2 regions of the Anaerocolumna sp. AGMB13020 genome follow, and region 1 is predicted to be linked to the other one. Evidence: predicted binding sites of a transcription regulator. Region 1 holds the regulator's gene; the other holds the start of a gene.
The links. The regulator HrcA, encoded in region 1, represses chaperone genes, less so after heat shock. The targets are predictions, from matches to a motif close to TGTTAGCACTCNNNNNNNNNGAGTGCTAACA.
Positions count from the first base shown of each region.

Region 2: a site for HrcA is predicted at 5,694-5,724, ahead of R2R35_RS08520 (co-chaperone GroES). Genes of this name have one in related genera too.

Region 1 is NZ_CP136910.1:5,485,901-5,501,927, forward strand. It holds gene rpsT (30S ribosomal protein S20) at 1-13, opposite strand, end outside; gene gpr (GPR endopeptidase) at 205-1,113, shown strand; gene R2R35_RS23140 (stage II sporulation protein P) at 1,326-2,708, shown strand; gene lepA (translation elongation factor 4) at 3,216-5,024, shown strand; gene hemW (radical SAM family heme chaperone HemW) at 5,252-6,436, shown strand; gene hrcA (heat-inducible transcriptional repressor HrcA) at 6,634-7,665, shown strand; gene grpE (nucleotide exchange factor GrpE) at 7,729-8,376, shown strand; gene dnaK (molecular chaperone DnaK) at 8,472-10,328, shown strand; gene dnaJ (molecular chaperone DnaJ) at 10,515-11,672, shown strand; gene prmA (50S ribosomal protein L11 methyltransferase) at 11,781-12,734, shown strand; gene R2R35_RS23180 (16S rRNA (uracil(1498)-N(3))-methyltransferase) at 12,763-13,533, shown strand; gene R2R35_RS23185 (cysteine desulfurase family protein) at 13,535-14,695, shown strand; gene thiI (tRNA uracil 4-sulfurtransferase ThiI) at 14,847-16,022, shown strand.
Region 2 is NZ_CP136910.1:2,150,114-2,166,140, reverse strand. It holds gene R2R35_RS08540 (ABC transporter ATP-binding protein) at 141-899, opposite strand; gene R2R35_RS08535 (ABC transporter permease) at 904-3,234, opposite strand; gene R2R35_RS08530 (HAMP domain-containing sensor histidine kinase) at 3,323-4,453, opposite strand; gene R2R35_RS08525 (response regulator transcription factor) at 4,450-5,136, opposite strand; gene R2R35_RS08520 (co-chaperone GroES) at 5,781-6,068, shown strand; gene groL (chaperonin GroEL) at 6,187-7,809, shown strand; gene R2R35_RS08510 (DUF6106 family protein) at 8,108-8,605, shown strand; gene guaB (IMP dehydrogenase) at 9,187-10,638, shown strand; gene R2R35_RS08500 (peptidoglycan recognition protein family protein) at 10,659-11,348, opposite strand; gene R2R35_RS08495 (deoxycytidylate deaminase) at 11,499-11,978, opposite strand; gene R2R35_RS08490 (hypothetical protein) at 12,123-12,476, shown strand; gene R2R35_RS08485 (phosphate ABC transporter substrate-binding protein) at 13,100-14,008, shown strand; gene pstC (phosphate ABC transporter permease subunit PstC) at 14,008-14,928, shown strand; gene pstA (phosphate ABC transporter permease PstA) at 14,947-16,027, shown strand, end outside.

The DNA.
Region 1 (16,027 bases):
TAATATTAGCCAAATCGTACACCTCCACAACTATGTTAAATTTTGAGTAATTTTTCAATCACTTGTTTTCATTAAATCCGGACACGGACGTTCTAATGTAAACATACTATTATATAGTATTATAAAGCATATGTTATGTCAATACATAATTCCAAAAAAAATGCAAAAAATAAGTTTAAAACATAGAAGGAGAAATCATATCCGATGGATAAATTAAGCCTGCCAAGAACCGACCTTGCACTGGAAGTCCGTGAAACTTTTCCCGAGGACGATGTAGAGATACAAGGTGTGATACTAAAAGAAGAGTACAATAAGAAAAGGGACATAAAAGTTACCACTGTAACTATTAAGGAAGAAAGAGGTGCCAAAGCAATGGGAAAACCCATTGGCAATTATATAACCATTGAAGCGGCTAATCTGGGAGATTCTGATGAAAGCTACCATGAACCCATCTCAAAAGAGATTGTAAAGTATGTCCGTCAGTTAGCCGGAAATGTAGCCGGAAAGGAAATATTGGTTGCAGGACTTGGGAATAGAGATGTAACACCTGACGCTTTAGGACCGCAAGTTGTTGAGAATTTATTCGTTACAAGACATTTAAAAGAGGAATATGGAAGTGAATTTCTTACAAAGAATAAAATGGGAAATATCAGTGCTATAGCACCTGGCGTAATGGCACAGACCGGTATGGAAACCAGTGAAATATTAAAGGGTATCATCAAAGAGACCATGCCAAAACTAATCGTTGTAATCGATGCTTTGGCGGCAAGAAGTGTAGATCGTGTAAATAAGACCATACAAATAACAGATACTGGAATCAGCCCCGGGTCCGGTGTTGGTAATAACAGAAAAGCCCTGAATAAGGAAAGTCTTGGTGTTGATGTTATTGCCATCGGTATTCCTACAGTAGTAGATGCCGCAACCATAGTCAGGGATACGATGGAACGGTTTATGCAAGGACAAGGCTTTAAAGAACAGGAAATCAATCAATTCACCAGTGAGCTTGGTAGCCAGAGCATGAAAACAATGTTCGTAACACCAAAAAATATAGATGAAGCTGTAAAGCAAATGAGTTATACCATATCTGAAGCTTTGAATGAGTGTTTCGTATAAGATTCTATTTAGAAGTGTTCTTTTGTTGGAGGATCGAGGTAAACCTGAAATCAGAACAACAGAGGAGCACTTCATTTATAAAAAGGTCGACAAACAGGGCATGTCTTAAAAATTTCTTAAATATGGATGGATAAGTTATCAGAATCTCTCTTACGGCATAAGATAAATAAGGTGTTATTATACAATGCTGTAAATGAAATGAGGAGTAAGGAATGAGAAGATATCGCTACAAGGCTGAACGAATGTTTTTTATGACTCTCTGGTCAATTATACTTATATTAAGTTTTACAGTACTTATAAAAGGAATAAATGTACTTGGTAACAACGGTCTGGCGAAATCAAGTATATCACTGAAAGAAAAAGTAATAACCGTTATAAGCAATTATGTTCTGGAGAATCATAATTCCATATTTCAATATGTCAGAGATACCAGTGAAAACAGTAACAGCAGTTATGCCTTAAGCGGAATGATACACAGTTTCCCAATCAATGAATATGTTGCAAACTCCAATGAGACAGAAAGTGAAAAAAGCAATCAATACATAAATAATAATCCTATGATCTATTCCGCCAAAGACAATACGCTTTTAAGATATGACGATTACTTAAAGCTCATTAAACAAGGAATACATACCACGCAACAGACCTCAGGGAGTGCAGTTGCTGAAATAACAGAAGAAGCGGAAGAGGCAGTGGCAGCAGACTCCAAAGGTATCAACAGCACCATGCTGCCCATAGATATAATAAACGGTGAGTTTTATCTGGAAGATGAAGGCACCAGTCACATAGATGATAGTCATAAACAGGCTATCAGCCTGGGTAATGGAGAACATTATACTTTGGAACAACTGGAAAATAAACATTTTTTATATAATAATTTTTACATAGTGGATGGTACCACATCGGTCAAGGACTCAATATTTGATGCAAAAGCAATGTTGGGAATGGATATGACATTAAAAACGAAAGAAGACAAGCCGCAAATACTGATATACCATACTCATTCCCAGGAAGCTTTTGCAGACAGCGAGAGCGGAAAAGTAACAGATACGGTAGTAGGCGTCGGCGAAGTACTGGCAGACATCTTAGAAACAGAATACGGTTACAATGTAATTCATGACAAAACGAAGTATGATATGATGGGAGGTTATCTGGACCGTAACCTTGCCTATAATTATGCAAAAGACGGTGTCACAAAGCTCTTAAAGAAAAATCCCACTGTGGAAGTAGTAATAGATCTCCATCGAGATGAAGGGAATAAAAGAGTGGTAGAACTAAACGGTGAAAAGGTAGCAAATATCATGCTCTTTAACGGACTCAGCCGCAACTCCAAAGGAGAAGACATCGCAAGTCTTTATAATCCCAATCTACAGGCAAATCTGGCCTTCAGCCTGCAGCTCCAGCTAAAGGGAAGAGAACTGTTTCCGGGGCTAATGTATAAGAATTATCTAAAAGGCTACCGCTTCAACCTGCATCTTAAGGAAAAGTCAATTCTGGCTGAAGTAGGTACAGCCAAAAATACTGTACAGGAAGAGAAGAACTCCATGAAATATCTGGCAGAAGTACTTTACCAGGTACTGCAAGGTGAAGAGTAAGTTAATAAAAGTGAAATTATGAAAATAAAAATACAATAGAGAGTCAAGTGTAGTGTTCTGTTTTGCTGTCGTACGGACAGAAAATGTATAATATCATTTGTAATCGGGTAACCTTAATGCCGATAAAACAGAGGAGCATGGCTTATAGGAAGGAATTTTCTATTGAAGGATACCTTACACTTAAATGGCAGCAGTTGTCCCTAGGAAAAATTATACCACTGTTTGAGCACACAGCCCTACACTCATAAGACGTTCCAGCGAGTTTGGTATAATTTATCCTGCAAGGGACAGCTGCTGCCATTTTTGTGGAATTTGGTACCCTGAACAAGAAAATGGCTTCCTATAAGCCATGCGCCTCGTCCGTTACCAAAGACCCAATATTCAAGTCCACTTACCCTCTCTGGTAATCTAATCTGCTTGTCACTGACCTTTTCATATGCTATAATACCCATATTGACCGAAATTAGGAAAAAGGATCAACTCATTTTTGCAGGAGGAACTTAATAAATGATTGAACAAAGCAATATTCGCAATTTCTGCATCATTGCTCATATAGATCACGGCAAATCAACCCTTGCGGATCGTATTATAGAAAAGACAGGCCTGCTGACCAGCAGGGAAATGCAGGCACAGGTACTTGATAACATGGAACTTGAGAGGGAAAGAGGAATAACCATAAAAGCTCAGGCCGTCAGAACCGTATACAAGGCAAAGAACGGCGAAGAGTATATCTTCAACCTTATCGATACGCCGGGACATGTGGATTTCAACTATGAGGTATCCAGAAGCCTTGCAGCCTGTGAAGGTGCGATTCTGGTAGTGGATGCAGCGCAGGGAATTGAAGCTCAGACCCTTGCCAATGTGTATTTGGCGCTGGACCACAACCTGGACATTATGCCGGTTATTAATAAAATAGACTTACCCAGTGCGGAGCCTGAAAGGGTGAAAGCTGAGATTGAGGATGTAATCGGCCTGGAAGCACAGGATGCGCCGCTGATTTCTGCAAAAATAGGACTTAACATTGAAGAAGTATTAGAACAGATCGTAACCAAAATAGCGCCTCCCAAAGGAGATGTAACAGCTCCTTTGCAAGCATTGATTTTTGATTCAAAATATGATTCCTATAAGGGTGTTATTATTTTCTGCCGTGTCATGGAAGGAAAGATAACCAGGGATACCACTATAAAAATGATGGCAACCGGTGCAACAGCTGAGGTTGTTGAACTTGGAACCTTTGGCGCCGGACAATTTATACCCTGTGAAGAACTGACAGCAGGTATGGTAGGCTATGTAACAGCCAGCCTTAAGAATGTACGTGATACCAGAGTAGGTGATACCGTAACCGATGCAACAAATCCCTGTAAGCAGGCACTGCCAGGTTATAAAAAGGTAAACTCCATGGTTTATTGCGGTATGTATCCCGCAGATGGTGCTAAGTATCCAGATTTAAGAGATGCGCTTGAGAAACTCCAATTAAATGATGCCGCCCTTCAATTTGAACCGGAGACCTCTGCAGCATTAGGATTTGGATTCCGATGCGGTTTCTTAGGTTTATTGCATCTTGAAATCATTCAGGAACGATTAGAGAGGGAATATAATCTGGATATCGTAACAACAGCTCCGGGCGTTGTGTATAAGGTTCATAAGACAGACGGTCAGATTCTTGAAATAACGAATCCCTCCAATTTACCTGACCCTTCGGAGATAGAGATGATGGAGGAACCTATGGTAAGCGCAGAAATCATGGTTACCACGGAGTTTGTCGGTGCGATAATGAACTTATGCCAGGAGAGAAGAGGTATATACCTTGGTATGGAGTACATGGAAACTACAAGAGCGTTGCTGAAATATGACCTTCCATTGAATGAAATTATCTATGATTTTTTTGATGCCTTAAAGTCCAGATCAAAAGGTTATGCCTCCTTTGATTACGAAATGAAGGGATATGTACAGTCTGAGCTTGTGAAGCTGGATATTCTGATAAACAAAGAAGAAGTGGATGCTCTTTCCTTTATCGTACATGGAGAGTCAGCTTATGAACGCGGCAGAAAAATGTGCGGTAAGCTGAAGGAAGAGATTCCAAGACAGCTCTTTGAAATTCCCATTCAGGCAGCTATCGGCAGCAAGGTAATTGCCAGAGAAACCGTTAAAGCAATGAGAAAAGATGTACTTGCCAAATGTTACGGCGGCGATATATCACGTAAAAGAAAGCTGTTAGAGAAGCAAAAGGAAGGCAAGAAACGTATGCGCCAGGTGGGTAATGTAGAGATACCGCAGAAAGCCTTTATGAGTGTATTGAAACTGGATGAAGATTAGTAAGATTGTTGTAATTAATAAAATATTTCATTAAGTGAATTCTTCTGTTATAGTGATATTATTTGGTTTTCTTTTTTGAATGGTTAGATATGAGTACGAGTTACTCTCAAAAAAGGATTATTAAGAACCAGCTTAGATCACATAATCAGAAGAATTTTTGACTAAATTGTTAAAATGAATATTTATTGAGCTCAATAAGCACACAAACCGCGGAGGCTTACAGTTAAGTGGAAAAGAAAAAAGAGTTAGGCTTATATATACACATACCTTTCTGCGAAAGAAAATGCTACTACTGTGATTTTCTCTCAGCAGCAGCTGACAGGGGAACGAAAGCTGCTTATGTCGATGCTTTGATAAAGGAGATTAACAGCTACCGATATCTAAAGGAGGATTACAGGATCAGCACAATTTTTATAGGAGGGGGAACACCTTCTACTTTAATGGATGGAGAGCTGGTCCGTATCATGGAAGCGGTAAAGGACGTTTTTCAAATAGAAGACCGTTTTCTTTCCGATGAGAAAACGGTTAATGGACTGCCAAAAGAGGATTTTATTGAAGCTACCATAGAGGTAAATCCGGGAACGGTGAGCAGAGAAAAGCTCCTTCGATTAAAGGCAGCAGGCTTAAACCGTATCAGCATGGGACTTCAATCGGCTGATAACAAGGACTTAAAACTTCTTGGAAGAATCCATACCTATGAAACCTTTTTAGATACCTATAAGGCTGCCCGAGAGGCAGGCTTTCAGAATATTAACATTGACCTTATGTCTGCACTCCCCTGGCAGTCCTTACAGGACTGGATGGAAGTATTAGAGAAGGTTATAAGCTTAAGACCAGAGCATATATCTGCTTATAGTCTTATAATAGAAGAAGGGACCCCTTTTTATGAAAAATATTCGGAAGTTTCCTTTGATGATGAGCTGGACAGGGCGATGTACTGGAGTACCGCAGAGCGGCTTAAGGCTGCAGGATATGGACATTATGAGATTTCTAATTATGCGTTTGAGAACAGGGAATGCAGACACAATATAGCCTATTGGATCAGAAAGAATTACCTGGGAGTGGGGTTGGGGGCTGCTTCGTTAATTGAAAATAAAAGATTTCATAAGGAAGAGGATCTTAAAAAGTATCTACAGCAGGCAGGAAGTACGGACAGCCTGTCAATAGATACTGAACTGCTTGACAGGAAACAGCAGATGGAAGAGTTTATGTTCCTTGGCTTAAGGCTGATGAGAGGAATCAGCACAAAGGAATTTCAGGAGCTATTTGGGTCAAACATTGAAAGTGTTTATCGCATACCCATTGAACAGTCTGTAAGAGAAGGACTTCTTTCGGAAGAAAACGGGCAGCTTTTTCTGACTGCTAAAGGCATTGATTTAAGTAACACAGTTATGGCAAGATTTTTACTTTAGGGAAGTATTTTTCTGATTGATAAAGAGAAAACTACCTTGGTGAACACCATACAGGTTGAAGTAAGAATTATGCATAAAATATTGGATTTTTTTGAAAATAGCACTTGACAAAGTAAAGCTTAAGTGCTATTTTATGTATAAAGATATTAGCACTCTATTGAAGTGAGTGCTAACAATCGAAGAGTAGGAGGGATTCGATGGAACTGGATGAAAGAAAATTGAAGATATTACAGGCTATTATCCGAAATTATCTGGAAACCGGTGAGCCGGTAGGGTCAAGAACCATATCGAAATACACCGACCTGAATCTCAGCTCTGCCACTATTAGAAATGAAATGGCAGATTTGGAGGAGTTGGGATATATCATTCAACCCCACACCTCGGCCGGCAGAATACCTTCGGATAAAGGATACCGCTTATATGTGGATACCTTATTAGAAGATAAAACCCATGAAGTGGAAGAAATGAAGGAATTGATTCTTGAGAAAGCGGGTAAACTTGACCAGTTGCTGAAACAAGTGGCGAGGCTTTTGGCGGACAATACCAACTATACTACTCTGGTGACGAAGCCGCAATACCGAAGCAAGAAGGTAAAATTTATTCAGCTGACGGAAGTAGATGCAACACATATCCTTGCTGTTATACTCGTGGAGGGTAATGTAGTTAAGAATAAAATCATTGAAGTAACCGAATGCCTGAATAAAGAAATCATATTAAAGCTTAATATTGTATTTAACACTTTCCTTCAGGGATTAGATCTTACAGAGATCAACATGTCCCTTATACAAAAGATGAAGGAACAGGCAGGGAACTACAATATGCTTGTCAGCCATATATTGGATGCCGTAGCAGAAGCAATCAGTGAAGAAGATGATGTGGAAATCTTCACAAGCGGTGCCACCAATATATTGAAATACCCGGAATTAAGTGATGTTGATAAAGTGATGGAGTTAATAGACACCCTGGAAGAGAAGGAACAGCTATCCGATATCATCATCAATAAACTGGAAGCACCGGAATCAGGAGGAATACAGGTCTATATAGGCAGTGAGACACCAGTAAAGTCCATGAAGGACTGTTCGGTTGTTACTGCTACCTATCAGATAGAAGAAGGTGTATATGGCAAGATTGGTATCATAGGACCCAAGCGTATGGATTATGAGAGAGTAGTAAATATATTGCATACCCTTATGGCGCAATTAGATGATATATTTAAGAAGAAGACTTAGCATAGTCTTAAAACCTAACAGAAGGAAAGGCGGTTTGTATAAGTGGAAGATAAAACAAATTCTATGGATGAAACCTTAAAAGACCAGGATATCAATCCTGATGTTTCAGAAGATACCTTAGAAAAAAAAGAACAGGAATCTGATGTGGCAGCAGAAGATACAGACACTGCAGAAACAGTTGAGGAGTCCGACGCAGAAGATACAGAAGAAGATGGAAAAGACGGACAGAAATCCGGAAAATCCTTCTTTCGAAAAGACAAAAAAGAGAAAAAAGATAAGAAAGATTTAAAGATTGATGAATTAAACGACAGGCTGATTCGTAATATGGCTGAGTTCGATAATTTCAGAAAACGTTCCGAGAAAGAAAAATCTCAGATGTTTGAAATTGGAGCAAGAGATATCATTGAGAAAATACTTCCTGTCATCGATAACTTTGAACGCGGTTTAGGTGCCATTTCGGAAGAAGAGAGAGAAAGTGCTTTTGCACAAGGTTTTGAGAAGATTTATAAGCAGATGTTCACAGCTCTTTCAGATGCAGGCTTAAAGCCCATAGAGGCAGTTGGTAAACCCTTTGACCCCAATTTCCATAATGCAGTGATGCATGCGGAAGATCCGGAACAGGGCGAGAACCTTGTTGCTGAAGAATTCCAAAAAGGTTATATTTACAGGGATGTTGTAATTCGTCACAGTATGGTTAAAGTAGTAAACTAATACAGAGGCAGCTAGTGAGCTTATATGGTTCACTTTCATAAATAGTAATATATCAAGAAAAATAAAACACTTATAATAGAAGGAGGAAATTTATCATGGGTAAAATAATTGGAATCGATTTAGGTACCACAAACTCATGTGTAGCAGTAATGGAAGGCGGAAAGCCCGTAGTTATTGCAAATACCGAAGGAGCAAGAACAACTCCCTCCGTAGTAGCTTTTACAAAGACAGGAGAAAGATTAGCAGGTGAAGCCGCTAAACGTCAGGCAGTAACAAATTCCGATAAGACAATCTCTTCCATTAAGAGACATATGGGAACTGATTATAAAGTTACAATCGACGATAAAAAATATACTCCTCAGGAAATTTCCGCAATGGTACTTCAGAAATTAAAAGCGGATGCTGAAAGCTACCTGGGTGAGAAAGTAACAGAAGCTGTTATTACGGTTCCTGCTTACTTTAACGATGCTCAAAGACAGGCAACGAAAGATGCGGGTAAGATTGCAGGACTTGATGTTAAGAGAATTATCAACGAGCCTACAGCTGCTGCTTTGGCATATGGCCTTGACAACGAACATGAGCAGAAAATCATGGTTTACGATTTAGGTGGTGGTACCTTCGACGTTTCCATCATTGAAATTGGAGATGGTGTTATTGAAGTATTAGCTACTTCCGGTGATAACCGTCTAGGTGGTGATGACTTTGACGATAAGATTACCAGATATATGATCGAAGAATTTAAAAAGACAGAAGGTGTTGACTTAAGTCTTGATAAAATGGCACTTCAGAGATTAAAAGAAGCAGCTGAGAAGGCTAAGAAAGAGTTATCTTCTGCGACTACAACAAACATAAATCTTCCTTTCATCACTGCAACAGCAGAAGGTCCCAAGCACTTCGATATGAACTTGACAAGAGCTAAATTTGATGAGCTTACACATGACCTGGTGGAGAGAACAACAGTACCTGTTCAGAACGCATTAAGAGACGCCGGACTTACAGCTTCTGACCTTAAGAAAGTACTATTAGTAGGTGGTTCTACACGTATACCTGCTGTACAGGATAAAGTTAGACAGTTAACTGGCCAGGAAGCTTCCAAGACCTTAAATCCCGATGAATGTGTTGCTATTGGTGCTTCCATTCAGGGTGGTAAATTAGCAGGTGATGCCGGTGCAGGAGATATCCTTCTTCTTGATGTTACTCCACTGTCCTTAAGCATTGAGACTATGGGTGGTGTGGCTACCAGATTAATTGAAAGAAATACAACTATTCCTACTAAGAAGAGTCAGGTATTCTCAACAGCCGCAGATAATCAGAGCGCAGTTGATATTAACGTTGTACAGGGTGAAAGACAGTTTGCCAAAGACAACAAGAGCCTTGGACAATTCCGTCTGGATGGAATTCCACCAGCAAGAAGAGGTGTTCCTCAGATCGAAGTTACCTTTGATATTGATGCCAATGGTATCTTAAATGTATCAGCTAAAGATTTAGGAACAGGAAGAGAACAGCATATCACAATTACCGGAGGTTCTAACCTTTCTGATGCAGATATCGACAAGGCAGTAAAAGAAGCTGCTGAATATGAAGCACAGGATAAGAAACGTAAAGAAGCAGTAGAAGTTAGAAATGATGCAGATTCTATGATATTCCAGACGGAAAAGGCTTTAACTGAAGTTGGTGATAAGATTAATCCTGATGATAAGACAAAGGTTGAGGCTGACTTAAATCACTTAAAAGATTTACTTCAGAAATCCAATCCGGAAGTTATGTCCGACGGCGAAGTAGAAGATATCAAAGCTGCGAAAGAGAAATTAATGGAAAGTGCTCAGGCTTTATTTGCTAAGCTTTATGAGCAGTCACAGGGCGGTCCTGCACCTGATATGTCAGGCGCACAGGGCGGTGCAGATGCTTCTTACGGAGATGATGTAGTAGACGGTGACTACAGAGAAGTTTAAATTTAATTGTTAGTTACAAAACGTCCTTAAAGTTTTTGCTTGACGATTGTATCATAATTCATTAAAATATGATTTGACTTGTCGAATCGGAGAAAATGCAAAAGTATTACAATAGGCAGTCGAAGGACTGCCTATTTCTCAATATAGAGAATAGAGGTTGTTTTATTTAGGAGGATGGATTAGAGCATGGCAGATAAACGTGATTATTATGAGGTCCTTGGAGTATCCAAGACTGCAACAGAGGATGAAATAAAGAAAGCATACAGACAGCTTGCCAAGAAGTATCATCCCGATGCGAATCCGGGGGATAAGGAAGCAGAAGTAAAATTTAAAGAAGCTTCAGAGGCGTATGCAGTATTAAGTGATGGAGATAAGAGAAGGCAATACGACCAGTTCGGTCACTCTGCTTTTGACGGCGGAGCCGGTGGCGCTGGTGGATTTGATTTTACCAACATGGATATGGGGGATATCTTTGGAGATATTTTCGGAGATCTGTTTGGCGGCGGAAGAACCAGAAGAGCCAGTAATGGCCCCATGAAGGGACCTAATGTCCGTGCCGGTGTAAGAATAACCTTTGAAGAAGCAGTAACTGGCGTTGATAAAGAATTAGATATTAACTTAAAAGAAGAGTGTACTACTTGTAGCGGCTCTGGTGCAAAACCGGGTACCGGAACAGAGACCTGCAAAAAGTGCGGTGGAAAAGGCCAGGTAGTATATACCCAGCAATCCTTATTCGGTATGGTTAGAAATGTTCAGAGCTGTCCTGATTGTAATGGAACGGGTAAGGTAATAAAAGATAAATGTACCGTTTGTTATGGCAGCGGTTATGTGAACAGAAAGAAGAAAATCCAGGTATCCATTCCGGCAGGTATTGATAATGGGCAAAGCATCCGTATCAGGGATAAGGGAGAACCAGGAGTTAATGGTGGCGAAAGAGGAGATCTGCTGGTTGAAGTTACTGTGACACGTCACCCTATATTCCAGAGACAGGAATACGATATTTTCTCAACTGCTCCTATCTCTTATGCAAAAGCTGCCCTTGGTGGTGATGTTAAGATCAGCACAGTAGACGGTGATGTACTCTATACTGTAAAACCTGGTACGCAGACCGATACCAAAGTAAGGCTCAGAGGAAAGGGAATACCTACACTTCGTAACAAACAGGTCAGAGGTGATCACTATGTAACGCTGGTAGTTCAGGTACCTACAAAACTCACAGCTGATCAGAAAGAACTGCTCCAGAAATTTGAGGAAGCAATGGAAGGCAAGAGCGAGACGGAGTCCCACGAAGGTGATAAGGAAAAAGAAAAAGGTAAAAAAAAGTTTTTCGGAAAAGATAAATAAAATCATACAATAGCAGCATTTATCAGTATATCTAACAGCAATCTGCAAAGGAGCAAGGCTGTGAGAGGATATTGGAGAGATGCTGCTTAAGTCAGGAGAAAACAAGAAATGAAATGGGTAAAACTCACTCTTAAGACTCTCACAGAAGCAGTAGAGCTTGTAAGTGACATGCTGATGGAAATGGGTATAGAAGGAATAGAGATTCAGGATAATGTTCCCATAACCGAAAGAGAGCGTAAAGAGTTGTTTATAGACATTCTTCCAGAACTTGATGTATCCAATCATGAGGCATTTATCAGCTTCTATCTGGAGGAAGAAGCCGATGTTGATGCAACTGTGAATGCTGTAAAGGAAGGACTTGCAGAGATATCACAATTTGTTGACACCGGCGCTGGTGAAATCGAGATCTCTGTGACAGAGGACCTTGACTGGATTAATAATTGGAAAGCTTTCTTTAAGCCTTTTCGTTTAGAGGATAATATTGTTATTAAACCAACCTGGGAAGTCCTGACGGATAAAAGAGAGGGAGATATTGTCATCGAACTGGATCCGGGAACTTCTTTTGGAACCGGTTCTCATGAGACTACCAAGCTGTGTATTCTGGCCTTGAGGAAGTATTTAAAAGCCGGCATGCAGGTACTTGATGTAGGTTGTGGCAGCGGAATCCTTTCAATTATTGCATCCAGACTTGGAGCTGAAACCGTCCTTGGAACGGACATAGACCCTCGTGCTGTGGAAGCCTCTGCAGAAAACACAGAAGTGAATGGGCTTACAAGGGAAAAAGTATCCTTTATAAGCGGTGATATTATATCCGATGAGGAAATTAAGAAAATTGCAGGATTCGAAAAATATGATATAGTAGTAGCAAATATTCTTGCAGATATCATTATTCCCTTATCGGGAAAAATTGGTGAACATCTAAAAAAAGGCGGACTTTTTATTAGTTCTGGAATTATCAATACAAAAAAGGAACAAGTGCTCAGCGCCATAAAGAGCAATGGTTTTGAGGTACTCGGCGTGGAAGAGATGGGAGACTGGGTATCTGTAATTGCAATAAAATAAGAGCTTTGATAACGGAAGGGTTAAAGACATGCACCGTTTTTATGTACAGGAGAATCAAATAAATAATGGGGCCGTAACCCTGACCGGAGAAGATGTTAATCATATAAAGAATGTCCTCCGAATGAAAGCCGGGGATGAAGTGGTTCTCTGCAATGGCAAAGGCAGGGATTACCATTGTGTCATAACGGAATTACAAAAAGATGAAGTATTGTTGAAGGTCATCAAAGAGTGGGAGGCAGACACAGAATTAAGAGGTAAGATTTACCTCTTTCAAGGCCTGCCGAAAAAGGATAAAATGGAATTGATTATTCAAAAATCCGTAGAACTTGGAGTTTTTGAGATTGTACCGGTTATGACCCGCAGAACTGTAGTTAAATTAGAAGATGAGAAGAAAGAGCGTAAAAAGCTTGAAAGATGGCAGGCGATTGCAGAAAGTGCAGCCAAACAGTCCCGCAGGGGGATTATACCTCGTGTAACGGAAGTATACTCCTTTAAAAAAGCTTTGGAGTATGCTGCTAAAGTAAATATAAAGCTGATGCCCTATGAAAATGAAAAGGGTATATCCTACACAAAAGAAATCCTTAATCGTATCAGCAGCAATGAGAGTGTAGGAGTATTTATCGGTCCGGAAGGCGGATTTGAAGAGAGTGAAGTGGAGACAGCCAAAAAAAATGGATTTATTCCTGTCAGCCTTGGAAAAAGAATTCTTAGAACTGAGACGGCAGGGTTAACAGCACTCTCTCTTTTGATGATGCAGATGGAAGGTGAAGATTCAATTGGATTAAGGAATGAGGTTTAAGATGGAGATATATTTGGATAACGCCGCAACTACCAGACCCTATGATTCCGTCCGAAGCATTATGCTGGAGACCCTGGATACAGCTTTTGGTAATCCCTCTTCTATGCACGGAAAGGGTTTTGAAGCGGAGAGATATGTAAAAGAAGCAACGGATATTATTGCAAAGAGTTTGAAAGCTGATCCCAAAGAAATTATATTTACTTCCGGAGGGACGGAAAGCAATAATCTTGCCTTAATAGGAGCTGCTTCAGCTCTTAAGAGAAGAGGAAATCATATCATTACTACAATGATAGAGCATCCTTCGGTACATAACCCAGTCCTTTTTCTGGAAGAAAACGGATACCGGGTAACTTATGTACCCGTTGATTCCATGGGAAGAATGAAAGAAGAAGAATTACTGGAAGCCGTAGGGGAAGACACCATACTGGTTTCCTTTATGTATGTTAACAACGAAGTTGGTTCTATTCAGCCCATAAGTGAAATGAGCCGTAAAATTAAAGAAAAGAATCCTAATGTTTGTATACATGTTGATGCTATCCAGGCCTATGGAAAATTTCGTATTTATCCTGCCAGAGAAGGTATTGACTTACTCTCAGCCAGCGGACATAAAATCCATGGTCCAAAGGGAGTGGGCTTTTTGTATGTAAACAGTAAGGTTAAGATAAAACCCGTGTTATTTGGCGGGGGACAGCAAAGAGGAATACGCTCTGGAACAGAAAATGTGCCGGGAATTGCAGGCTTAGGCCAGGCAGTAAAGGAAGGCTTAAGTCATCAGGATGAAATTGTTACGAAATTATACGAAATCAAAGCGTATTTTATTGAAAGACTGAAAGAAATAGAAGGAACTTTTGTAAATTGTACAGAGGAGAATATCAAAAAAACAGCTCCGCATATTTTAAGTGTCAGCTTCGAAGGAATAAAGAGTGAAGTTCTTTTGCATGCTCTGGAGGATAAGGGAATTTATGTTTCAGCAGGCTCTGCCTGTGCCTCCAATCATCCGGGACTAAGCGGCACGTTAAAAGCTGTAGGGTTAAGGAATGATTTACTGGATTCCACAATAAGATTCAGCTTCTCAGGATTTACAACGATAGAGGAGGCCGGACAAGCTATCGAGGCTTTGAAAGAATTGGTGCCGGTATTACGGAAATACAGCCGCCGTTAACAACTGGCCGCGAAAAGTATCACAAAAGTAGAAAAGAAGGCTGTGATATTTGGAAGTGGAAACTTTACGGTTAAGAAATTCTGAGGGAATACCGCCGTAAGGTGCTTTCAACTGATATAGTGCCGTTAAACGGCAGAATGCGAGGATAATAATGTATAAAGCATTTTTGATAAAATATGCGGAAATCGGAATCAAAGGTAAAAACAGATATATTTTTGAGAATGCCTTAAAGGATCAGATAAAGAATGCCTTAAAGGATCTCGGAAATTTTCTGGTGTCAAAAGAACAGGGAAGAATCTATGTTGAATGCCCTGATGAATTTGATTACGAGGAATCTGTTGAGGCCTTAAAAACAGTATTCGGAATTGCCTGGATCTGTCCTGTCATGATAGTGGATACCATTGAATGGGAAGATTTAAAAACTGCTGTAGGTGACTATGTTGACGAAAGATACCCTGACAGGAATTTTACCTTTAAGATGGAAGCAAAGAGAGCAGATAAGAATTATCCTCTGACGACACCTGAGATGTGTATGAAAATGGGTGGTTACCTGCTGGACAGATTTCCGGAATTAAAGGTGGATGTTCACAATCCTCAGGTACGTATCATGGTTGAGGTCAGAACCCGTTCCTATGTGTATTCCGAAGTAATTCCAGGTCCCGGCGGTATGCCAGTTGGAACCAGCGGTAAAGCCATGCTGCTTCTTTCTGGTGGTATCGACAGTCCTGTAGCCGGCTATATGATAGCAAAAAGAGGCGTTGCAATTGATGCAGTCTATTTCCACGCGCCCCCGTATACCAGTGAAAGAGCGAAACAGAAGGTAGTAGATCTTGCGAAGCTTATTTCTCGTTATACCGGCCCTATTAAGCTGCATGTAGTTAATTTTACAGATATTCAGCTCTATATCTATGAGAAATGCCCTCATGAAGAGCTTACCATTATTATGAGACGTTATATGATGCGTATAGCTGAAACGATTGCAGAAGAATCCGGCTGTCTCGGACTCATAACCGGTGAGAGCATCGGCCAGGTGGCAAGCCAGACTCTTCAGAGCCTTATGTCCACCAACGAAGTCTGCAATATGCCGGTATACCGTCCATTAATTGCTTTTGACAAGCAGGATATCGTGACTATTTCGGAGAAGATAAACACCTATGAGACATCAATATTGCCTTATGAGGACTGCTGTACTATATTTGTGGCCAAGCATCCGGTAACAAAACCCAGCGCAAAGGTTATCCGTCATTCAGAGAAGCTGCTGGAGGAAAATATTGAAGCAATGACCAAAACGGCTCTGGAAACAAAAGAAATTATTATGATCAAGTAATATAA
Region 2 (16,027 bases), 2.5 Mb from region 1:
TAGAGCCCCAATTGATGGTTTTTTTTCTTTCTATCGTTCATACATATTACCTCCATAGCTCTATCCTATTTCATTTGGGCGGAAATATACAAGCCGAGGTGAGTTTGGTGTCCAGGTCTTTTTATGATATTTCATTGCGCCTATATACCCACAGCCGCCATCCTGGTGAGTACCTTTTCCCTTCGTTTCTCCGTATCCCTGTCGTTGAACTTTTGAAGCGTAAGTTCAGCAGCGATATTTCCGTCTTTCATAAACAGAACCCTGTCAGCTTTCGCTGCGACTTTCGCGTCGTGGGTTACAAGTAATATGGCAGTGCCTTCTTTGTTGATATCCACCAACAATCCCATGATTTCCTCTGCCGATTTTGAGTTGAGTGCGCCGGTCGGTTCGTCGGCAAAAAGAATCTTAGGACTATTCATCAGGGCTCGGCAGATTCCGGCCCGTTGGAGCTGTCCGCCCGAAACTTCCGTGGTATCCCTGCTCTCAAGTCCGTCAAGCCCCGTTTTCTTCATTAGGATTTTCGCTTTTCGCGTAAGACTTGCTTTATCTTTTTTGCCTTCATTTGTAGCAGGGAGAAGGATATTATCCAAAAGATTCAGGTTTTTAAGCATTGTGGGCTGTTGAAATATAAAACCCATTTGAGTCTTGCGAATATCCGCAAGCGTATTTTCACGAAGCTTCGCTAGTTCGGTATCTCCAAATTTAACAGATCCGCTTGTTAGCTCATCCATGCCGCTGAGCACGAACAGCAGTGTGGATTTCCCAGAACCGGACGGCCCCATTACAGCAACAAATTCACCCTTTGCTATTTCTACATTTACTTCGTTCAATACCTTTGCCTGTTCTTTACCCTTGCCAAAGATTTTTACGAGATTTTTACCAGTAATGATATTATTCATTATGTTAAGCCTCCTTCATATGCTGTGAAATTTTTAATGCCTGGATACCGGAAATTCCAAACATGGTAGCAGTGACAACGCAACCTGTGAGCAGCAGAGGTGAACCGAGGTAGACAAACCAGGGATTTACCATAAAATGAAAGGTAGTTGCACCAAAGGAAGATATGATTGCCACGCCGACAAGCTCTCCCAGCGTGTTTGCCAGAATGGTACCGATGATTAAGCCCAGTGCCAGCACAGTAATGGAGCGTGTAAGATACTGACAGCGTATGTCTGCACTGGTGAAGCCCATTGATTTCAGAATGGCGATGGGATACCGGTCTTTTGCCACCAGCATTTTAAAGAACAGCACAGTGACCAGTAGTGTTAGCAGGACAGTTACTATGGCAGCAACAACAGAAGCAATCCGGATGGCGTCTCGCATAGAGCCGAGCATCTGCCCAATACTCTCCTTAATGCCGGTAACTTTTGCAAAGAGAAACTGCTCCCTGTACTGTGATATTGCTGCTTTTACACTTTGGCGGTCGCGAAAGGTAACCGCAATTCCAACGCTTAAAATCTCTTCATGCTCTGCGGCAAAAGTGGCTTGTGCTGTTCGCCCGCCATTGGTGACATCAGAGTAAATTCCACAGACCGTCAGGTGTTTTTCTGTACCGTTAACGATTAAAATAATTTCATCCCCGAGGGTTTTATTAAGGTCTTTGGCATTGAGGACGGAGAGGGCGAGCTCTGTTTCTGCTTGTGGTGCACGACCTCTGGAGTAGGTTATGGGAAAGGCGGAATAGTCACCAAATGTCACCCGCAGTTTCTCTTTCGTCCCATTGTCTGCTTTTCGGTCTAACATCATACCGGTGAACAAAGCATACTTTTCAACATTCTCATCCTTTGCCAGCATGTCAGCAACTTCCGCCGCTTTTCCCAGTACGTCCTCTACCTGTGTTCGCATCACCCCGATATTTACGTCACAAATGCCCATACCCATGTAGGTGATAAAGTTCTCCGCAGAAATTGTGCTGCTGATATTTTGAGGAACAGCCATAAGAAAAGAAGAAACGACCAGAACCATCAACATGGTGACATACAGTTTTTTCCGGGAAACAATATCCTTGATTCCAAGAAAGATATTCCTGGAAAAAAGCCTGTTATTATTCAGTTGAAAGTTTCTGGATGATTTCGACTTTTCCTGTGGTGCACCGAATCGAATCGCCTGCATCGCGGATATTTTACGGAAGCGTCGCAATACACTGTTTACATACAACATGACACTCCCGCCGATTAGCGCCGCCCCCAAAAGTCCGCAAAACAGGCCGGGTAGCGGGTTACCGCTTTCACCCATGTACAATCGGATATTTTTCATGAAAGGAGCCTGGAGTGGAAGGGAAACCAGAAAACCCAGCATACAGGCCGCACCCGAAATAGCGCCGTATTTCATAAGATAGAGTTTTTTAATCTGTGATATTCGCATTCCAACCGCTTTAAGGACACCTATTTCCTTATAATCCTCTTCTATTTTGGCCAATAACGTAAAGCGAATACACAAAAATGCCATTAGGATCACAAGGGCTCCAATCAGCATCAGCACGGAAATCATGATGCCGTCCGTAATACCATTTATCATCTTCACCTGCGTATAAGTGATAGGGGGAGGGCCGTTTGCCGGGAGCCCCGCGCCTTGATAGGCAGCCTCAAAAGCCGGGAAGGAAACGTCCGCGTTCAGCCGGAATTCAATAAGATTCTCTAACTGCCCGAATACACGGACTCTTTCAAAATCTGCCTGGTTCACAAGGAACCGCTTGGAGCTTACCAGCGCCGCATTCATAACCGAATCACGCAAAAAACCAGCGATGGTAAAGGAAATTCCGTGGATGGTCACCGTATCCCCAAGCATTGCGTTTCCTTCCTGCCTGTAGTAGATGGGGACATAGATTTCACCATCTGTGGGATGTATGACATCACCATTTAAGTTAAGCAGAAAGTCGAACTTCTCGCTTTGCACGCAAAGACCGTTGTCTTGTATGCTTCCGGCAAGGGTATCCTCCCCGATGACAATATCCGCACCTTCGATGTTGAGAAACTCCAATACCTGATAATCCTCTACGCTGTCATTGGCATCCGCGAAGCTATGTAACTGTTCCATATCTACGTCGCCTGTGTGCATCTGCATGTAATGAAGCGATTTTGACGAAAGAAGCATATTGTCGATAGCGCCGAACAGGTTTAAGGTCAGTGATGCAGCCAGAGCAGTAAGCATGGCAGCAATGAGGATAAACGCTGTTATTGTGATGGTAATCAGCTTACTTTTACGGATATCATTCTTAATCATTTTATAATACATATATACCCCCTTTTCTGTATATGTTTTGTGTATACAGGTTTTGCTTTAGAATTACACAGGACAAAACTATTAGCACTTATCCCTTCGTTTATCTGTGTCCGGAAGCTTTTGGAAAGCTCAGGACAAACTTTTTTGTAAAAGGAGCGGGGGCATCCACTACGTAGACCTCACCGGAGTGCTGTTCCATCACCTTTTTCACAATGGCAAGCCCAAGTCCCGTACCACTGCTGGTACTTCTTGAAACACTGCCGGAAACAAAAGGCTCGAACAGATTCCCAGCGATTGCCTTCGGGATAGCTGTTCCGGTATCGGCAATTTGAATCTGAATACTGCCTGGTTCATCCATTAGCCCCACGGACAATAAGCTGCCCACAGGGTTATGGCGGATTGCATTTGTCAGCAGATTACTGATGGCCCGGTTAGTTTCCAAAGAATCCACCAGGTAATATACAGGTTTGTCTGGTAGCCGCAGTTCCAAGTTCATCTGCTTGCTTTCAATTTCGCCAAACAAAGTGGCACAAGATGCACGAAGTAGCTCGACTAAGTCTACCTTTTCAAAATTCATGCGGTATTGCGGTGTGCCCAACTTGGAGTAGGAAAGCAGCTGGTCAATCAATTGGTTCATCTGCCCGGCTTTTGCTTTGATTGCCAGATGGTATTCCTGTTGTTTGTCCGGGTCATCCACCATACCGTTTGCCAAGGCCCCTGCATAGCCGGAAATCGTTGTCATGGGGGTTTTCAAATCATGTGCGATATGGGAGAAAAGTTGCATCCTCTCATTTTCCATTGTCATTCGTTTTTCTTCCGAGTCTTTCAGCTTTTGCACCATATAATTGAAGGCATCCCGCATTTCGCCAAATTCCGTCTCTGTTTCAAATTCCAGTCTAGTGTCCAAACGGCCGGCCGTAACCTCTTTGAAACCTTCTTCCATTTTTTGAACGGGCTCCATGATTTTCCTGCTGATTCCGCGCCCAAAAAGGACAATTCCTATAGAATAAACTGCGACAGTGACAAGAATCCAGATAACGGAAAGTATGATTTGAAGGGGTTTCGTCCCTTCGGCCAGAGGGGAAGATGCTAGTTCTGAGAAGTTCATCCCGTTACTTAAGGTAAACAGACTGAATAGAAGCTCCAATAGCAGAAGTGTCAGTGCAATTCCGATGATGTAGCTTACGAATCTTCGCATGATGACTTTTTTAAAACTAAGCTTTTTCTTCAAGTACGCACCTCCAGACGATAACCTAAGCCTCTGACGGTTCCAATGGATACTGAGTCATGGTCAGGAAGTTTGCTGCGCAGCTTGCTGATAGCGACCATCACGGTATTGTCGTCCACAATAGTTGCCTCCTGCCATGCAGCTTCATAAATCTGCTGTTTGGTGTATACGCGGCCGGGACTTTGCATCAACAGCTTCATCATATTAAATTCCGTGGCGGTAAGAGGGATTGTCTCACTGCCAAAGCGAAGGATGCAAGCGGAAATATCCAAGCTCAGTTCGCCTGCTGTCAGTAAATCTGTTTCGTAATCCCCCGTACCCCCATTATAACGGCGTAATTGAGCTTTGATACGGGCAGTGACCTCCAAAGGGTCAAAGGGCTTTGTCACATAATCGTCCGCACCAAGGTCAAGTCCCAGTATTTTTTCATGATTTTCCGTTTTGGCACTCACAACGATAATTGGAAGATTGCTGCGCGCTCTCAACCCTTTGATTAGCTGATAACCGTCAAGCTCAGGCATCATAATGTCAATGACAGCCAGATCAATTCGCACGGATGCGGACTGTTTAAGCGCTTCCAATCCATTTTCAGCTTGTATTACAATATAGCCTTCCTTTTCTATATATAATCGCAAAAGCTCACGAATTTCTTTCTCATCATCTACAATCAGAATAGTTTTGCTCATGGTTTCACCTCTCTTCTTTCTCATCATACCCTCAAGCTGTAAGTTCATTATAGTAACCCTACCTTTCAATTAAACATGGTTAACCTTAACATTACCTTAAGATTTATTATTTCATTTATTGCCTGACACTAAAATAATCACCCAGTAATTACCTGCTGAAACAAAGACATTATATTGTTAATTACCTAAGAGGTCAACGGAGGTCTTTCATTTAGGTAAGTATTTTTTGCCCTAAACCGAGTGCTTTTCTGTCAGTCATAAGAGGATATCAAAAAGTTGGGATTACTTTTTGATATAAGACTGTATTATCCTATAAGAAATATAGAATAGAATTGAATAGGTGGTAAATAATAGTTAAATCATGTAATTGAAGATTGCTATGAGACGATTATTCCTATATAATAGTAGTAATGCTCTGATAAAATTTTAAAAAAGTGAGAAAAAATGAGATAAGAGGATTATTTGAGAGTTATATTAATGTATTTGCCTATTTTACCTGTTTTTGAGCGGAAAGTATAGTTGCATTATAAATGCAAATTTACTAATATATGTTTATCGGTTAGCACTCAATAGAAGCGAGTGCTAATAAAACTCAAAATATGCCTTTTTTAATGAAATATTGATATCATAAGGAGGAAATGAAAATGAAATTAGTGCCTTTAGGAGACAAAGTGGTTTTAAAGCAGCTTGTTGCTGAAGAGACAACAAAATCAGGTATTGTTTTACCTGGTCAGGCAAAAGAAAAACCTCAGCAGGCGGAAGTTATTGCAGTAGGCCCCGGCGGTGTTGTAGACGGGAAAGAAGTAACTATGCAGGTTAAGGTTGGAGATAAGGTTATTTTCTCTAAATATTCCGGAACTGAGGTTAAATTAGAGGATCAGGAATACATTGTTGTAAAACAAAACGATATCGTTGCTGTTGTAGAAGACTAATTATAAAAGATTTCGTATCACACATTGCCAAAATATTTTTGGTACGTTTGGTGTATGGTTGTATCTAACCAGATAGGAAGTTTACGATTATTTAAGAATAATTTAGGAGGTTATTAAAATGGCAAAAGAAATTAAACATGGTGCAGAAGCCAGAGCAGCTCTGGAAAGTGGCGTTAATTTATTAGCAAATACAGTTAAAGTTACATTAGGACCTAAGGGAAGAAACGTTGTACTTGATAAATCCTACGGTGCTCCTTTAATTACAAACGATGGTGTTACCATTGCGAAGGAAATCGAATTAGAAGATGCTTTTGAGAACATGGGAGCTCAGTTAGTAAAAGAAGTTGCAACAAAGACCAATGATGTTGCAGGTGATGGTACAACTACAGCTACTGTTCTTGCACAGGCTATGATCAATGAAGGCATCAAGAACCTGGCAGCAGGTGCTAATCCTATTATCTTAAGAAAAGGTATGCAGAAAGCTACTGATACAGCAGTTGACGCTATCTTAAAAATGAGCTCTAAACTTAACGGCAAAGAGCAGATTGCAAGAGTTGCAGCAATTTCCGCTGGTGATGATTCCGTTGGTGAAATGGTAGCAGACGCTATGGAGAAAGTATCCAATGACGGTGTTATCACAATTGAAGAATCCAAGACTATGAAGACCGAGCTTGACCTGGTAGAAGGTATGCAGTTTGACAGAGGATATATCTCTGCTTACATGGCAACTGACATGGACAAAATGGAAGCCAATTTAGACAATCCATATATCTTGATCACAGACAAGAAAATCTCCAATATTCAGGATATACTTCCTGTTTTAGAGCAGATCGTTCAGTCTGGTGCTAGACTTTTAATCATAGCTGAAGATATCGAAGGTGAAGCATTAACAACCTTAATCGTTAACAAGTTAAGAGGAACTTTCAGCGTTGTTGCAGTAAAAGCTCCTGGCTATGGCGACAGAAGAAAAGAAATGCTTCAGGATATCGCTGTTCTTACAGGCGGTACAGTAATTTCCGACGATTTAGGTCTTGATCTGAAAGAGACTTCTCTTGATCAGTTAGGCCGTGCAAAATCCGTAAAAGTTCAGAAAGAAAACACTATCATTGTTGATGGTGAAGGACAGAAGAACAATATCGATGCAAGAATTTCTCAGATCAAAGCTCAGATTGAAGAAACTACTTCTGAATTCGATAAAGAGAAATTACAGGAAAGACTTGCTAAATTAGCAGGTGGTGTAGCTGTTATCCGTGTAGGTGCTGCTACTGAAACAGAAATGAAAGAGAAGAAACTTCGTATGGAAGATGCTCTTGCAGCTACAAGAGCAGCTGTTGAAGAAGGTATCGTAGCAGGTGGTGGTTCTGCTTACATTCATGCTTCCAAAGATGTTGCTGCATTAGCAGCTACTTTAGAAGGAGACGAGAAGACAGGTGCTAATATTATACTGAAAGCTCTGGAAGCGCCTCTTCACTGCATCGTATCCAATGCAGGTCTTGAAGGCTCCGTTGTTACCAGCAAGGTAAAAGAGAAAGAACCCGGCGTTGGTTTTGACGCGCTGAAAGAAGCTTATGTAGATATGGTTTCTGCTGGTATCTTAGATCCTGCCAAGGTTACAAGAAGCGCTCTTCAGAACGCTACTAGCGTTGCATCAACTCTGTTAACTACAGAATCTGTAGTTGCTAATATAAAATCCAATGAGCCAGCAATGCCTGCAGGTGCCGGCGGAATGGGAATGATGTAATTTCCAGCTCTTCCAATAAATAAATATACGATAATTACCAGAAAGCTGTTTGAATTTCTTAATACAAGAATTCAAACAGCTTTTTTAGTTACTGTTTTTCTTGAATTTTTTATAACTTTTTATAAAGATATTAGAATTATTTTGCTATTAAGGCTTTTCCTTTGTGAGTTTTTTTAGTATAATGGGCTTAAAGACATGCCGTTCGGTAAAAAAGCTGATAGGTCAGCAACCTGTTATTATAATTCTGACAAAATGTATAATAGGATTATGGCATAAAATAAGGTTAGGAGGCATAAAAATGAACGAGTTATATGCAGAGGCAGGAGTCAAGAGAAAGGAAACTGCTGGGACATATGCTATAAGAATATTATTGATATTTGCAGCTGTTCTGTTATTTATTATATCATTAAGCAACCAGATCATGTTATTTGTGGCGGCTATCGTGATAGTAGGTATTTTTTATTTCTTTCCGAGACTTAGTTTAGAATATGAGTATGTATACTGTGACGGACAGTTGGATTTTGATAAGATCATGGGTAAATCCAAGAGAAAGAATGCTCTTAAAATTGATTTCGAGCAGGTAGAAGTAATGGCTCCTCAGGGTTCCCATGCTTTGGATAGCTATAATCATATTAAATGCGATGTGAAGGATTTCTCTTCCGGCAATAAGGAAACTACCCCTTATGTAATCATTTATCGTCAGGGTGAGAAGAACTTAAAGATCTTATTTGAGCCGAATGAGAAAATGTTAAATTGTATCAAGATGAAGAACCCCAGAAAACTTGTGCAGTATTAGTCTTTGACTTTAACAGTTAATTGATCGAAAGCAATGGAGTATTCGTTACACATTACAAAAAAGATTTTGCACAGAGAAATAAGTACAGATATATATAGGTAATAACGAAAGCTTAAGAAATGTACCCGGGACGGTGTCTTATGACAAGGTCTTTCGGGTATTTTTTTGTGACGAAAGAAATCATTCTATAATTGCTTCCAGGTTCAGATAACCGAAAGGGCATGAGTAATATATGGATATCGATGAAGGCGGGAATGGATAGCTGAAGGCACCGAAAGGTTTCTGCAAAAAGGTCTGATAAACAATTTATTATGTTTTATTTTTTAAGAAGAAGTAATTGAAAGAAGGTAATTTGAAAAAGCGAATCTTGAAAGTCAGAATTAGAAAGAATATAAGTAAAAATTATCTGTTCAGTATAGAAAGACGAATGTGTTTATAGTGAGGACATTCGTGCTCTGGTGTATTTGTAGCAAAGACAAAAACTTTTTTTTCTTGTTGACAAGCATAATTTAATTCGTTATACTTTTAAAAATTAACTAAAAATAATAATTGCTAACAGAAAAGAAAGTGAGGAAAATAAGATGGGAACTATAATCGGTGAAGGCATTACCTTTGATGACGTCCTACTGGTACCAGCCTTTTCAGAAGTAATACCCAATGAAGTGGATGTTTCAACTTATCTGACGAAGACGATCAAATTAAACATACCAATGATGAGTGCTGGTATGGATACCGTAACGGAACACAGAATGGCCATTGCAATGGCAAGACAGGGTGGAATCGGTGTAATCCATAAGAATATGTCAGTTGCCAGGCAAGCAGAAGAGGTGGATAAGGTTAAGCGATCCGAAAGTGGTGTTATTACAGATCCCTTTTATTTGTCTCCAGAACATACTTTAGAAGATGCCAATGAATTAATGGCAAGATACAGAATATCAGGTGTTCCTATAACTGAAGGAAAACGTCTGGTTGGTATTATTACCAATCGTGATCTTAAATTTGAGACAGACTTTTCCAAGAAAATAAAGGAAAGCATGACCTCAGAAGGCCTTATTACAGCACCGGTTGGCATTACACTTGAAGAAGCAAAAAAAATTCTTGGTGCTGCAAGAAAAGAAAAACTTCCTATTGTAGACAAAGATGGTAACTTATCCGGTCTGATTACGATAAAAGATATCGAGAAACAGATTAAATATCCTTTATCAGCCAAGGATACCCAAGGAAGACTTTTATGTGCAGCAGCAGTCGGTGTTACAGAAAATATTCTTGAGAGAGTAGATGCATTGGTAAATGCCAAGGTAGACGCGATTGTTATTGATACAGCCCACGGACATTCCGCGAATGTATTAAGAGTTATACGTATGGTAAGGGAAGCCTACCCTGAGCTTCAGATCATAGCAGGAAATGTTGCTACCAAAGAAGCAACGGAGGATCTTATCAAAGCCGGAGTCAATGCGGTAAAGGTTGGTATCGGACCTGGCTCCATCTGTACGACCAGAGTTGTTGCAGGTATTGGTGTTCCGCAGATTACTGCTATTATGGACTCTTATGCAGCTGCTAAGAAATATGATATACCTATAATCGCCGATGGAGGCATCAAATACTCCGGAGATATTACGAAAGCTATTGCAGCCGGTGCTAATCTTTGTATGATGGGAAGCATTTTTGCAGGCTGTGAAGAAAGTCCCGGAGAATTTGAATTATTCCAGGGAAGAAAATATAAGGTATACCGTGGAATGGGTTCAATTGCTGCCATGGAAAATGGAAGCAAAGACAGATATTTCCAGAGCAATGCCAAGAAACTTGTACCCGAAGGTGTGGAAGGCCGAGTAGCATATAAAGGAAATGTAGAAGATACCGTATTCCAGTTAATGGGAGGTCTTCGTTCCGGTATGGGCTACTGTGGAACCAAGACCATCGAGGACTTAAAGCAGAACGGACGCTTTGTTAAGATTTCCGCTGCTTCCTTAAAGGAAAGTCATCCTCATGATATCCATATTACCAAAGAAGCACCCAACTACAGTGTAGAATAATGAAATAAAAAAAGGAAGCTTTAGTCCAGCTCGGCTGAAGCTTCCTTTTCTTGTATATATGCGAAAACATCCTTTTTCAGGGTTTCCCATTTATCTTCCTGTTCAACGTAATATAAGGGACAGAGTTTCCCGGTAATGTCATAATGTCTTAAGATATCCTCTTCCTCCAGATTGTATTTGCTGCATAACCAGGCAGTAAGGGCAATCAAGGATTCATAAGTCTTCTTACTAAATTCCCCCGAGGCATCCGGATGGCAGCATTCTATTGAAATAGTATCAACATTTCTGTCATTGGAAGCAAAGGATATTTCATCTAAAGGAATACACTGTATGATTTCACCGTTTAATCCAATTACAAAGTGACTGCTGGCTGAGATTTTGGTCTGGGACTTAAGATTCTCAAAATAATTTCTATTTGCTTCTGCTGAGGTGCCGGGATTTGCCGTATAATGAATTACGATACCTTTAACCTTTTTAATTGGTTCTTCCGGTCTGGAATAATCATTGGGAGTAAGAAACATCTCCGTAATGGGAGGGGGCGCAATGGTATAATAGGCAAAACCATTCGGAGCATCCCGGTGGTATTTCAGTACCGATAAAATCATAATAACAACAATTGCAGCCATAATCATGAAGAGGCTGGTAACAGCAGTAATATTAATAATTTTTCTTCTGTGTCTTTTTCTGCGGCGCTTGTCCTTGGCATTCATATTGTATGAGATCCTCTTTTGAAAGTTAGTATCTATATAAGCTGAATTACAGTCATAAGATAATCCTGCTTCTATATCATCATCCCATATATATAAACCGGAATGCAAGAAAAAATAACTTAAGAATAATGATTAATTTCTTAAGAACATTTATAAAGAGAGAGTAATATCCCTGTTAATTGGCTGATATTGTCTATAGGTAGTCCCAGTTGCATCCAACATTCGTTTTGCAGCTTTCGTAGCATCCGTATCAGCGTATTTGTCCGACAGGTAGATCAGCTCACTGATTCCCTTCTGAATGATGGCTTTTGTGCATTCGTTGCAGGGAAACAGGGTTACATAGAGTTTGGCACCTTTCATATCAGGACCGGTGTAATTAAGTATGGCATTCATTTCAGCATGACATACATAGAAATATTTGGTGTCAAGTGGATTGCCGTCCCTTTCCCAGGGAAAATCATCATCGGAACAGCCAATGGGCATTCCATTATAACCTACGGAAAGAATCTTATTGTCCTGACTAACGATACATGCCCCAACACTGGTACTGGGATCCTTACTGCGTTCAGCGGAGAAGATCGCAATACCCATAAAATATTCATCCCAGGTGATATAATCTTGTTTTTTCATACCCTTATCCTCCTATTGTTCTCATCATTAGAAGTATTTTATCATAGGAAGAAGGGTAAGTAAATTGTAAGTGTAAAAGAAACCGGTAAAGGAAATATATAATAGAAAAATACTTGCAGTTTATGTTTGTCAGCAGTTTAGTCTGTGCGCTCTGTCAAAAACGGAATACCATCAGGTCTCAACAGTCCTGAAAGCATCTTTTTCTTCCTATTAATCAACGTTATAGCAATATTCCTCTTTGCTCCCTACCAGGGCAGTAAAATCTATGGAACCAGAACAGAGCTGATGCATTTAGCAGATTACTATGCCTTAACCAAAGAACAGCTCTTCTACGAAATCTTTTCCAGCCTGGAACGATTTGATACAATCAGCAATGCCATGAAACTATGTGGCTTCGGAAAACATAAAAAGAGAACCGGGTACGCTGGAAGACCTTTTAAAACAGCCGATTATATCACCATAGGAGCAGTCATCCTTTTAGTATCCTTGCCATGGTAATCATTTTCCAGGATGGTTCCAGGTTTTATAATCCGTTTATTTAAATATATCGCAAAGTAACAAAGCCCCAGTTTTCATACGATTTCAGGAAATTTACACAAAATAGAAAGCTTCATGCACCTATAGAAATGTATTAGAGGTCCTTTTCACTGTAGATTTTATGCTATCTCATCAAACAGATTGTTTGAGCGCAGCGAGTTATCTGTTTGATGAGATGTCCAGCAGAAAATCTACAGAGAATTAGGACTTCTTATACATTTCTATGAAAGCATGAAGCTTTCTATTTTGCGTAAATTTCCGTCCTACCTATATAACCTGACCTTAAACAACTTTACCAGCTTTTTTCATTCATAAACCCAACCCTCGTCGTAAGTATCTTAATACTTTACAAAAGCGTTTACAACAGCCTCTAAATATAAAAATTCAAGGATTTATTTTAAGTTTTTCGGTAAAAATAGTATTACACAACGCCTGAAACATGATATTTTCAAGGATTATACGACTTTACAAAAACTTTACATTACAAAAATACACCGATTACAAAGGAATAGTAGAATACAACCTGTAAGACAAACAAATATGAAATAACTCAGGGGGATCCCAAATCAAGGAGGAAGAAAAAAATGAAAATAAGAAATAAAGTTCTGGCAGTTCTTTTAACCGTTGCCATGGTAGGTGTTCTTGGAGGATGCGCAAGTTCCAACAACAATACATCCGGTAACGCAGCAGAACCTACACAGGCAGCAACAGATACACCGGCAGACACAGCAACAGAAACTCCTGCTGAAGGCATATCAGGAACAGTAACCATAACAGGTTCTACATCAGTTGAAAAAATTTTAAACGATATGATCGACGAGTTTACAGCTTTAAATCCTGATGTAACCATTAACTATACAGGAACAGGGTCTTCCGCTGGTATCGCGGATACAGCATCCGGTGCAAATGACATTGGTGCATCTTCCAGAAATTTAAAAGACGAAGAAAAATCAGCTGATATAAAAGAAGTAACTTTTGCTTATGATGGTATTGCAGTAGCAGTTAACCCTGCAAATCCTTTAACAGATATCAGCACAGAAGATCTTGCGAAGATTTTCTCCGGACAGGTAACGAACTGGAGCCAGATTGGCGGAAAAGATGCCGACATCGTAGTTGTATCCAGAGAAGGTGCATCCGGCACAAGAAGTGCATTTGAAGAGTTAGTGAAATTAGAAGATGCCGGTGGCCTTACTGAAAGTGCTACAGTTGTAGAAGGTAATGGTAACGTGCAGACTGCAGTTGCAGGAAATGAAAATGCAATTGGATATGTATCCTTCTCTTATATTGATACCACCGTTAAAGCACTTACGGTAAATGGTGTAGAGGGTACTCCTGAACATTCAAAATCCGGCGAATATGTATTATCCAGACCTTTCCTTTTCGTATACAAAGAGGCTTCAGCTTCTGCTGCTACAAAGGCATTCATTGAATTCTCTCTTAGCGAAGACGGACAGACATTTGTTGAAAAACACGGAGGAATAAAGGTAGACTAATGATGAAAAATGTAAGTAATGAGAATAAGACAGGTAAGGCAATAGAATACAGAGAAGCACTGTTTAAAATAATCTTTTTGCTAAGTGCTCTGGTCAGTGTCTTAAGTGTAATTGCAATTATCGTCTTTGTATTCGCAAAAGGTCTGAAACCCTTTTTCGGAAATGATGCTTACAGCTTTCTCGATTTTATAACCGGTTTGAAGTGGGATCCAAACAATAATGTTTTCGGAGTTTTCTACATGATAGTAGGATCCCTCCTTGCAACCCTGGGCGCTATAGTGCTCGGGGTTCCAATCGGTTTATTGACAGCTGTATTTATTGCCGAAATAGCCCCTAAAAGAATAGTAGCAATATTGAAGCCGGGAATAGAATTATTAGCCGGCATTCCGTCCGTTATTTACGGTGCTTTCGGTCTTGGCGTGATTGTCCCCCTGATTAATAAGATATCGCCCACCGGCCAGGGCCAGTCCTTACTGGCAGTTATATGTGTACTTACCATTATGGTACTTCCAACTATTATTTCCTTAAGCGAGAGCAGCTTAAGGGCAGTACCAAAATCTTATAAAGAAGCTTCCTATGGACTGGGTGCCTCCAAAATACAGACCATATTCAAAGCTATTGTTCCGGCAGCACGATCCGGTATCCTGACTGCAACCGTACTTGGTATCGGAAGGGCAATCGGTGAGACCATGGCGGTTATGATGATTGCAGGAAATAATATCGGTGGTCTTCCTACCAGTATTTTTTCAAAGATCAGACCTTTAACCACCAACATTGCCATGGAAATGGGTTATGCCTCCGGAAGGCATCAGGATATGCTTTTTGCTACTGGTGTAATACTGTTTACCTTCATTATGGCGATTAACTTTACATTGATCCGTATAACGAAAAAGCTTGGGAATGAAGGCCCTTTAAGATAAATCCATAGGAGCAGCAGCATGAATAATAAGAATTATAAAAATAGAAAAATGCAGGACGGTATTTTAAGAGGATTCATTTATCTCGCAGCAGCCGTAACGGTAAGTATCTTATTGATAATTGTCGGATTCATAGTTTACAAAGGCGCACCCGGAATTAACATCGATTTTCTGACCAGAAGCTGGGATGATAAGACTACCTTTGTAAATGTAGCCCTGCAGGCAGGGAAAGCAGATACAGGAAAGGAAGGCTATATCCCTTCGCTAGGGATAACTGTGAAGGAAGGCGAGAAGAATCTGGTCATTGTAAACATTGATAAAAGTTCACCGGTTAAAGATGCCCTTAACCTGAAGAATTCACTCTACCGTCTGAAAAAAACGGATGAGATAACCAAGATCGGTTCCGATAATACGGAGGATTTATCCTTTGCCGATGCCGTACAGCTGCTAAAAGAAAGTGAAGGAACTCTGCGGCTTAAAGTGGTAAGACCAGGAGGCGGTATTATACCTATGCTGGTATCCACAATTTACATTATCCTTCTTTCCCTGGTAATCTCCGGGCCTATCGGAATCGGTGCTGCTATTTATCTGAATGAATATGCAAAACCCGGAAGGATTCTGAACAGTATACGTTTTGCCATTCAGAATCTGGCGGGTATTCCCTCCATTATATACGGTCTTTTTGGTATGCTTTTATTCGTACAGGTATTAAAAATGCAATATTCCATTCTTGCGGGATCCCTAACCTTAAGTATATTATTGCTTCCTACCATAATCTCAACTACGGAAGAAGCCTTAAAAGAAATCCCCAGAACCTACAGGGAAGGCTCTTACGGACTTGGAGCTACCAAGCTTCAGACCATTGCCAGAATCATATTACCGGGTGCGTTGCCTGGTATTCTGGTTGCCGTTATATTAAGTATCGGTAGAATTGTAGGAGAATCCGCAGCACTTATCTTTACGGCAGGAACAATCGCGCAGATACCGGAAGGATTGGTAGGCGGAAAAGCCTCAGCAGCTACCCTGACAACCAAAATGTACTGGTTGATCAAAGAATCCGGTGATCTGTCGGCTGCAAGCTCTATTGCAGTAATATTATTGA